Linked DNA regions of Breoghania sp. L-A4. The protein of the gene in region 1 interacts with the protein of each later gene in a pairwise test. Links are inferred from orthologs where the notes say so. Each region holds a gene or a part of one and is shown in the gene's direction. Other genes may lie near its edges.

Region 1 (6,155 bases):
CCGTGGTATGCGAAGGTCCTGGCCGCCGTGGTGGCTGGATACGCGCTCTCACCGATCGACCTGATTCCCGACTTCATCCCGCTGCTCGGCTATCTGGACGACGCAGTCATTGTTCCGCTCGGCATTCTGCTGGTCATCCGGCTGATCCCGCCCGAGCTCATGGCCGAACATCGCGCCGCCGCCGAGGCGATGCGATCAAGGCCGGTCAGCCTGTGCGCCGCGGCAGCCGTCGCCGCCGCGTGGATCGCGTCGATCGCGCTGTGCGGCTGGCTTTTCTGGCGCTCCTGACCGTCCCGCCAACCCCCACACGCTACTCCGTCAGCGGCACGCCGAGGCGTCCCGCCAGATCCTGGATGTACTGCCAGGCGACGCGGCCGGAGCGGGCGCCGCGGGTCGCCGACCATTCCAGCGAATCCCGGCGCATCTCCTCTTCGGAAATGTCGATCTTGAAGTGGCGGCAGTAGCCGCGCACCATCTCCAGATAGTCGTCCTGGCTGCACTTGTGGAAGCCGATCCACAGGCCGAATCGGTCCGACAGCGACACCTTTTCCTCTGTCGCCTCGCTCGGATTGATCGCCGTGGAGCGTTCGTTCTCCATCATGTCGCGCGGCAAAAGATGGCGGCGGTTCGATGTGGCGTAGAACAGCACGTTGTCCGGGCGTCCTTCGACGCCGCCCTCGAGCACCGCCTTCAGGGACTTGTAGGACGCGTCGTTGCCGTCGAACGACAGATCGTCGCAGAACACGATGAAGCGCATGGCGCTGCCGCGCAGCAGCTTCATCAGCGCCGGCAGGCTTTCGATGTCCTCGCGGTGGATCTCGATGAGCTTGAGCGGTCCCTTGCCCTCCCTGGCCCGCTGTTCATTGACCAGCGCGTGGCTCGCCTTCACCAGCGACGATTTGCCCATGCCGCGCGCGCCCCACAACAGCACGTTGTTGGCTGGCAGCCCGCCCGCGAAGCGCTCGGTGTTGGAAATCAGCGTGTCGCGCATGCGGTCCACCGCCTGCAGCAGCACCATGGCCACTCGGTTGACGCTTTGCACCGGGTCCAGCGTCTGCGTGGCGGGCGCCCAGACGAAGGCGTCGGCCGCGTCGAAGTCGGGGCGGGGGGCACGGCGGGCACGGCGCGCTCGATCAGCGCGATAAGCGTGTCGAGACGTCGGGTCAGTTCGGTGAATTCGGAAGGTGCGGTCATGGCGGGGTGCTCGGCCGGTGGTTGATCTGCTCCGCGTCGGGCCGGGACGCCGCGGGCGGTGTCCGCGCGGCCGGCCCCATGCGCGGCGAATCCGTCGCGGCCCTCGGGCCGCCCGGAGTCAACAGCCTGTAGCACGGGCCGCGTGTGAATCAAAAGACGGGCTCGCGCCCCCGGTAAGGCATGCCGTCCCTTGCAAAGCGCGGGCACGCGGTTATAGTCCGCGCGGCTAAAATGAAGTGGAGAGCCCGCCCGCGCGTGGTGCGTCGGTGAGGCTGTCCCAACAACAATTTCTTGGAGAGGTCTATGTTCGTGACCCCAGCCTTCGCGCAGGGCGGTCTACCGGTCGGCGGCGATTTTCTGATGTCGATCCTGCCGTTCATCTTGATCTTCGTGATCATGTATTTCCTGATCATCCGCCCGCAGCGCCAGCGCGTGAAGCAGCACCAGGAAATGGTCGCTGGTCTGCGTCGTGGCGACACGATCGTCACGGCCGGCGGCATGATCGGCAAGGTGTCCAAGGTTATCGACGACGCCGAGATCCAGGTGGAAGTGGCCGAAGGCATCAAGGTGCGCATCATGCGCGCCATGGTCCAGGAAGTCCGCGCCAAGGGTGAGCCTGCCGCCTGACAGCGGCCGGCGGCGACTGCGCCCGCAAGACGCCTCCGGCCCGTGATGGGGCCGCGGGGCGTTGCCGGGTGATCTGACGGGAGGCGGCCATGCCGCCTTTCGGGCTCCCAGGCTCCATGCAGGGCGCATCCGCTCGATGCGGCGTGCCTTCGGGCCGTCAGGCCGCGCCATGGCGGGCCAATCGGTCGTACTGGTTCCGGCGGGCGGAATATTCAGGCGGGAATGAGCGATTGGCGGGAAACCGCCCGCATTCCGGGCCAACTTACACGAATCGATCGCGTCGCGGCGCAAGGCTCTCTGGCCCGCCGCATCGTGATCCAGAAGGAATGGACGCCGCGATATGCTGTATTTCGCACGTTGGAAAATCGGCGTGATTGTTCTGATCGTCCTGGCCGGGGTGTTGACGAGCCTGCCGAACTTCTTCGCCGCGGAGAATGTCGCCCGCTGGCCGGACTGGATTCCGGGCAAGCAGGTGGTGCTCGGGCTGGATCTTCAGGGCGGCGTCTATCTGCTCTATGAGGTCGATCGCAAGGATTACACGACCAAGCGCCTGCGCACCCTCGTCGGCGAGGTCCGTGACGCCCTGCGCCGCGAGGAGCCGCGCATCGGCTACACCGGGCTTGCCGTGCAAGGCGACGACGCGGTGCAGCTGCGCCTGCGCGACACCGCCCGCATCGACGACGCGCGGGAGCGGCTGAGCGAGTTGCTCAACCCGCTTGCGTCGTCTGTCTTCAGCGGCACGGCGGTGAACGAATTCCAGCTCACGGTCTCCGACGACGGCCTCGCCCGCTTCACCTTCACCGAGGAAGGTCTGGCGCAGCGCGTGCGCTCGGTCGTCGACCAGTCGATCGAGGTTATCCGCCGCCGTATCGACGAGATGGGCACCACCGATCCCTCGATCCAGCGGCAGGGCGAGGACCGCATTCTTGTCGAGGCTCCGGGCCTGTCCGACCCCGAGCGCCTGAAGGCGCTGATCGGCCAGACCGCCCAGATGACCTTCCATATGGTCGACAGCACCATGGCGCCGGAGCAGGCGGCCCAGACGCGTCCGCCGGTCGGCACCTTGCTGCTGCCTTCGGTCGACGATCCGCCGCAGCTCTATCTGGTGGAGGAGAACGCGCTTCTCACCGGCGAGGATCTCGTCGATGCGCAGGCGACCTTTGACCAGCGCTCCAACGAGCCCGTCGTCTCTTTCCGCTTCAACACCTCGGGCGCGCGCAAGTTCGCCCTGGTGACGCAGCAGAATGTCAATCGGGCGTTCGCCATCGTGCTCGACAATGAGGTGGTCTCCGCGCCGGTGATCCGCGAGCCGATTCTCGGTGGCTCCGGCCAGATCTCGGGCAGCTTCACCGTCGAGGGCGCCAACGACCTGGCGATCCTGCTGCGCGCCGGCGCCTTGCCCGCGCGCCTGACGATCCTGGAGGAGCGCACCGTCGGCCCCGGCCTGGGTGCGGATTCCATCGAGGCGGGCAAGATTGCCTCCCTGCTCGGCACGTTCGGCGTGGTGGTCTTCATGCTGGCGGCCTACGGGCTGTTCGGCGTCTTCGCCAACCTGGCGCTGATCGTCAACATGATCCTGATCTTCGGCGCGCTGAGCACGCTGGGCGCCACGCTGACGCTTCCCGGCATTGCCGGTATCGTGCTGACTGTCGGCATGGCGGTGGACGCCAACGTGCTGATATTCGAGCGTATTCGTGAGGAAGCGAGGCTCGGCCGTTCGGCCATCGGGGCGATTGACGTGGGCTTCAACCGGGCGCTGGGAACCATCCTGGACGCCAACATTACCACGCTGATCGCCGCCGTGATCCTGTTCTACCTCGGGTCCGGCCCCATTCGCGGCTTCGCCGTGACGCTGGCCATCGGCATCGTGACGACCGTCTTCTCGGCTTTCACGTTCTCCCGTTTCCTCATCGCGATGTGGGTGCAGCTGCGCCGCCCCACGCGCGTGCCGATCTGACCGTGGAAGGGTCTTGATATGCGTCTGATGAGACTCGTGCCCGAAGTGACCCACTTCGGCTTCATGATAAACCGGCGGTTTTCGTTTCCGCTCTCCGTGCTGGCCATCGTCAGTTCCATCGCGATGTTCTTCGTTATCGGCCTGAATTACGGCATCGACTTCCGCGGCGGCATCATCATCGAGATCCAGACCACGGACGGTCCGGCTGACATCTCCGCCATCCGCACGCGGCTGAAGGATCTCAATCTGGGTGATGTGCAGGTGCAGACCTTCGGCGCGCCCGATGACGTGCTGATCCGCATCGAACGTCAGGAAGGCGCGGAGGAAGGGCAGCAGCGCGCGGTGGCCCTCGTGCGCGACGAGTTCGCCGACGAGGTGAACTTCCGCCGCATCGAGGCGGTCGGTCCGCGCGTCTCCGGTGAGCTTGCACAGGCCGGCACCATCGCCGTCCTCGCTTCGCTTTTCGCCGTGCTGATCTACATCTGGTTCCGCTTCGAGTGGCAATTCGCCGTCGGCGCCATTGTCGCGACCGTGCACGACGTGATCCTGACCATCGGCATGTTCGCGGTGCTGCAGCTCGACTTCGGACTCTCCAGCATCGCCGCGATCCTGACGATCGTCGGCTACTCGCTCAACGATACGGTGGTGGTTTACGACCGGATTCGAGAAAACCTGCGCAAATACAAGAAGATGCCGCTACCCGAACTGCTCGATCTGTCGATCAACGACACGCTGTCGCGCACGACGATGACGTCGCTGACGACGCTGATCGCCCTTCTGGCGCTGTATATCTTCGGCGGCGAGGTGATCCGTTCGTTCACCTTCGCGATGATCTGGGGCATCGTGGTCGGCACCTATTCGTCGATCTTCATCGCCGCGCCCGTGCTGATCTATCTGAAACTGCGGCCTCAGCCGGAATCCGCGGACAGCACCCCGGAACCCGAAACCGGAGCTGCGTGAGGTCACGATGGCCGGCCCACGCGGCAAGGGAATCATCGTTCGGGACGCGCATTTTCCAGGGCGCGCCCCGATCGACGCCTATGGCGAGGGGGCTTCCGTTTCGCCGACATGTCGCATCGCGGCTCGCTTCTGGTGCTGCCCTCGGGCGTCTACGGATGGGATCCGGTTTCGCCCGACGACATGACCGCGGATGCCTTCGCGCCGCTGTTTGCGGAAGCCGACGGCATCGAGATCCTGCTGATCGGCTCCGGACCGACGCTCGTGCCGATCAAGCCAGGCCTGCGCGAGCGGTTCCGCGCGCACGGCATTTCGGCCGATTCCATGGCCACCGGCGCGGCGGTGCGCACGCTCAACGTGCTGTTGGCCGAGAACCGCGCGGTCGCCGCGGCGCTCCTGGCGGTCGACTGATCGCCGGGACGGGTGTCTGCTGCTGGTTTCCGGTGGACAGCACCCGATTTTGGACTACATCGCTTCCATGCAATCCTCATTCGATCATTGTCAGGATCTGGTCCGGCGCCACGACAAGGACCGGTACCTTGCGACCCTCTTCGTGCCTGCCGGCGCGCGGCCGCACGTCTTCGCGCTTTACGCCTTCAACCTCGAGGTGGCGCGGGTGCGCGAATTGGTCAGCGATGCGCTGCCCGGCGAGATCCGCCTGCAATGGTGGCGCGACACGCTGACGGGGAACGCCTCGGGACAGCCGGAGACGGCCGCCCATCCGGTCGCGGCGGCGCTGCTGGAGACCATCGCGCGCTACGATCTGCCAGAAAAACCGTTTCTCGATCTGCTCGAAGCGCGGATCTTCGATCTTTACGACGACCCGATGCCCAGCCTGAGCGATCTGGAGGGCTACGCCGGTGAGACGACCTCGGTGCTGTTCCAGCTCGTCTCGATGATTCTGGCGGAGAACGGCGAGGGGGCTCCGGCCGACGCGGCCGGGCATGGCGGCGTCGCCTATGCGCTCACGGGGCTCTTGCGCGCGCTGCCCTGGCACGCCCGCCGCGGCCAGACCTATCTGCCGGCCGATCTGCTGTCCGCCTGTGGCGTCGACATGGAGAGCTATCGCCAGCTTGATGCCACGCCGCATCTGCGGGCGTGTCTCGGCGAGCTGCGGCTGATCATCGCCGGGCATCTGGAAAAGGCGCGCGCGGCGCTTGGCGCCTGCGATCCGGCCTGCGCGCCGGCCTTCCTGCCGCTCGCGCTCATCGAGCCTTATCTCGCGGCGATGGAAAGGCCGGGCGTCGATCCCTTCAACACGCCCATCGAGCTGGCCCAATGGCGCCGCCAGTGGACCCTCTGGCGCGCCAGCCGCCGGGGCATCTGACACGGGGTGCTTGGAGCACCGCTTGCAGCTCACTCAGCCGTCATACCCTGGCGAAGTCCGGGGTATCCACTCTGATTGCGGTCAGCCAAAGTG
Region 2 (3,393 bases), 1.9 Mb from region 1 along the record:
CCGGCCCGACGTGCCGGACTCTCCGTCGTCATCCTCGGCCTTGTGCCGAGGATCCACGGCGGCAAGGCACGAACAAGATGGATCCTCGGCACAAGCCCGAGGATGACGAAACGGCGGGTCAAGCCCGAGGATGACGAAAAGGAACGGTCCGAGAGGATGTGGAGAGCGGGCGAGGGCTTATGACGGGCTTCGTCTATATCGTCGCATCGAAGGCACGAGGAACGCTATACACCGGCGTCACCTCGGACCTTGCTCGTCGGGCCTATGAACATCGCGAAGGCCTGATCCCGGGGTTCACGAAGAAATATGGATGCAAGATGCTGGTCTGGTACGAAGAGCATTTCAACGTCACTGATGCCATCCAGCGGGAAAAATCGGTAAAGCGCTACTATCGCCAATGGAAGATCAATCTTATCGAGGCAACCAACCCGCAATGGGACGATCTTTACGAGACGCTGGCGTAACGCCGGATACCGGCCGAGACGTGCCAGGCTCTCCGTCGTCATCCTCGGCCTTGTGCCGAGGATCCATGGCGGCACGGGGGGACAAGATGGATCCTCGGCACAAGGCCGAGGATGACGATCGAGTTCGAAGCGGCGACCGATTCCGGCTCACACTATCGAATTGCCTATACCGTGCGTATCGCTCCACTGACAGCGCCGCGACCCAAATTGGAATGTTCCCATGAAATTCACCCTCTCCTGGCTCAAGGACCACCTGGAAACCGACGCCACACTCGGCGAGATCGTCGACATGCTGACGATGATCGGCCTGGAAGTGGAAGACGTGGCCGATCCGGCGAAGAAGCTGGCGCCGTTCCGCATCGCCAAGGTCGTCTCAGCCACCCAGCATCCCAACGCCGACCGGCTGAAGGTGCTCAGCGTCGACACCGGCGAGGGCGCCCCGCTGCAGGTCGTCTGCGGCGCTCCGAACGCGCGCGAAGGCCTTGTCGGCGTCTTCGCCAAGCCCGGCGACTATGTACCGGGCCTCGACGTGACGCTGTCGGTCGGCAAGATCCGCGACGTGGAGAGCTTCGGCATGATGTGCTCCGAGCGCGAGCTCGAGCTCTCCGACGAGCACGACGGCATCATCGACCTGCCGGCGGACGCGCCCGTGGGCGAAGCCTACGCCGCCTGGGCGGGGCTGGATGATCCGGTGATCGAGATCGGCATCACGCCGAACCGCTCCGACTGCCTCGGCGTGCACGGCATCGCCCGTGATCTGGCCGCCGCCGGCCTCGGCAAGCTCAAGGAGCACCGGCCCAGGCAGATCGCCGGCGAGGGACCGTGCCCCGTTTCCGTGGCGCTGGATTTCGGCGGCACGAAGCCGTTGTGCCCGGCCTTCGGTCTGCGGCAGGTCTCCGGCGTGAAAAACGGCGCGTCGCCCAAATGGATGCAGCAGCGGCTGATTGCCATCGGCCTGCGCCCGATCAATGCGCTCGTCGACATCACCAACTACATGACGTTTGACCGCGGCCGTCCGCTGCATGTCTTCGACGCCGCCAAGGTGACGGGCCACCTCACCGTGCGCCGCGGCCAGCCGGGCGAAACGATCCTGGCGCTCGACGGCAAGGAATACGCGGTCGACGACACCATGTGCGTGATCGCCGATGACAACACGCTCGATTCCATCGGCGGCATCATGGGCGGCGAACATACCGGCTGCGACGAGACGACCACCGACGTGCTGATCGAATCGGCGCTGTGGGACCCGATCAACATCGCCCAGACCGGCCGCAAGCTGGGGCTCAACTCCGACGCGCGCTACCGCTTCGAGCGCGGCGTTGACCCCGCCTTCATGCTGCCGGGCCTGGAAGAGGCAACCCAGCATGTGCTCGACATCTGCGGCGGCACGGCAAGCCAGGTCACCACCGCGGGCGCGGTGCCGGAAGTCGAGATGATCATCGATTTCCCGGTGACGGAAGTGAAGCGCCTGTCGGGGCTGGAGATCTCCGCCACCGAAATCAAGGTCATGCTGACGCGGCTTGGCTTCTGGGTATCGGGCGCGGGCAGCACCTGGAAGGTCGCCCCGCCGAGCTGGCGGCCCGACATCCACGGCAAGGCCGATCTGGTGGAAGAGGTGATGCGCATCGTCGGCGTCGACAAGATCCCGTCGACGCCGCTGCCGCGCATGGGCAGCGTCGCCGCCCAGGTTCTGACCACCGGCCAGGTCCGCCGCAACAAGGCGCGCCGGGCGCTCGCCGTGCGCGGACTGAATGAAGCCGTCACCTGGTCCTTCCTGCCCAAGGCGCATGCGGAAGCCTTCGGCGGCGGACAGCCGGAGATCGCGCTGGCCAATCCGATTTCCGCCGACATGTCCGACATGCGCCCCAGCCTGCTGCCGGGCCTGCTGTCGGCCGCCCAGCGCAACGCCGATCGCGGCTACGGCGACGTGGCGCTGTTCGAGGTCGGTCAGGTGTTTGCCGGCGACAAACCCTCCGACCAGACCATGGTCGCCACCGGCGTACGCCGGGGCACCGCCGTGCTGACCGGTTCGGGCCGTCACTGGTCGGGCGCCGCGGATCCCGTCAACGTGTTTGACGCCAAGGCCGACGCGATGGCGGCGCTCGAGGCCATCGGCGCGCCGGTGTCCAACCTGCAGGTCTTCACCGATGCGCCGGCGTGGTTCCATCCGGGCCGCTCGGGCATGCTGAAGCTCGGCCCGAAGAACGCGCTCGCCGCCTTCGGCGAGATCCATCCGCGCGTTCTCGAAATTCTCGACATCGAGGGCCCGGTGGTCGGCTTCGAGGTCTATCTCGACGCCGTGCCGCAGCCCAAGGGCAAGGCGTCGCGTTCCAAGGGCGCGCTGAATGTCGCCGATCTGATGCCGGTGAAGCGCGACTTCGCCTTCGTCGTCGACGGCGACACCCAGGCGGAAAAGATCCTCAAGGCGGCGCGCGGCGCGGAAAAGAAACTGATCAGCGACGTCAACGTCTTCGACGTCTATGAGGGCAAGGGTGTGCCGGAAGGCAAGAAGTCCATCGCCATCGACGTGACGCTGCAGCCCACGGAAAAGACGCTGACGGATGACGAAATCGAGGCCGTTGCGGCCCGGATCATCGCCGGCGTCGAAAAAGCCACCGGCGGCACGCTGCGCAGCTAGATGTGGAGCCTCAAGAGGTTGTCCTCGGTTAGATCGAGTCGACTGATCGGTGTTTTGGATTTTAGGCTGCCATGTGGCCGGTGCCAATTGTAGCGGTGTAGCCAGATCGGCAGTTCGGCTGCGCGATGGCGTGACGTTGGGTAGGCGATGGCATAGGCCCATTCCCGCAACGCGGTCTGTATGAAGCGTTCGGCCTTGCCGTTTGTCTTGGGCGTGTAGGGTCGGGTGCGGATGTGCTTGAGGCCGAGATCGCGGCAGGCTTTTGCGAAGGCTTTCGATTTGTAGCAGGCG

Evidence for each region. The genes of interacting proteins can lie anywhere in the genome.
Region 2: the proteins of secD (region 1) and pheT interact in binary tests that used the Escherichia coli proteins (3 or more experiments, as listed by UniProt). The link is inferred for Breoghania sp. L-A4 from one-to-one orthologs.

What each region holds. Positions count from the first base shown.
Region 1 is NZ_CP031841.1:2,460,766-2,466,920, forward strand. What follows is about bases 1,586-4,469. They hold secD (protein translocase subunit SecD), read left to right. Parts: upstream 1,586-2,161; coding sequence 2,162-3,778; downstream 3,779-4,469. Other genes in these bases: yajC (preprotein translocase subunit YajC), read left to right, coding at 1,586-1,821; secF (protein translocase subunit SecF), read left to right, coding at 3,797-4,469. Also shown: D1F64_RS11315 (YkvA family protein), read left to right, coding at 1-288; D1F64_RS11320 (ATP-binding protein), read right to left, coding at 311-1,285; more of yajC, read left to right, coding at 1,498-1,585; more of secF, read left to right, coding at 4,470-4,738; D1F64_RS11345 (phytoene/squalene synthase family protein), read left to right, coding at 5,214-6,062. UniProt on the Escherichia coli protein: Part of the Sec protein translocase complex. Interacts with the SecYEG preprotein conducting channel. SecDF uses the proton motive force (PMF) to complete protein translocation after the ATP-dependent function of SecA.
Region 2 is NZ_CP031841.1:578,254-581,646, reverse strand. What follows is about bases 351-3,393. They hold pheT (phenylalanine--tRNA ligase subunit beta), read left to right. Parts: upstream 351-684; coding sequence 685-3,102; downstream 3,103-3,393. Other genes in these bases: D1F64_RS02810 (IS481 family transposase), read right to left, coding at 3,099-3,393; D1F64_RS02820 (GIY-YIG nuclease family protein), read left to right, coding at 351-464. Also shown: more of D1F64_RS02820, read left to right, coding at 180-350.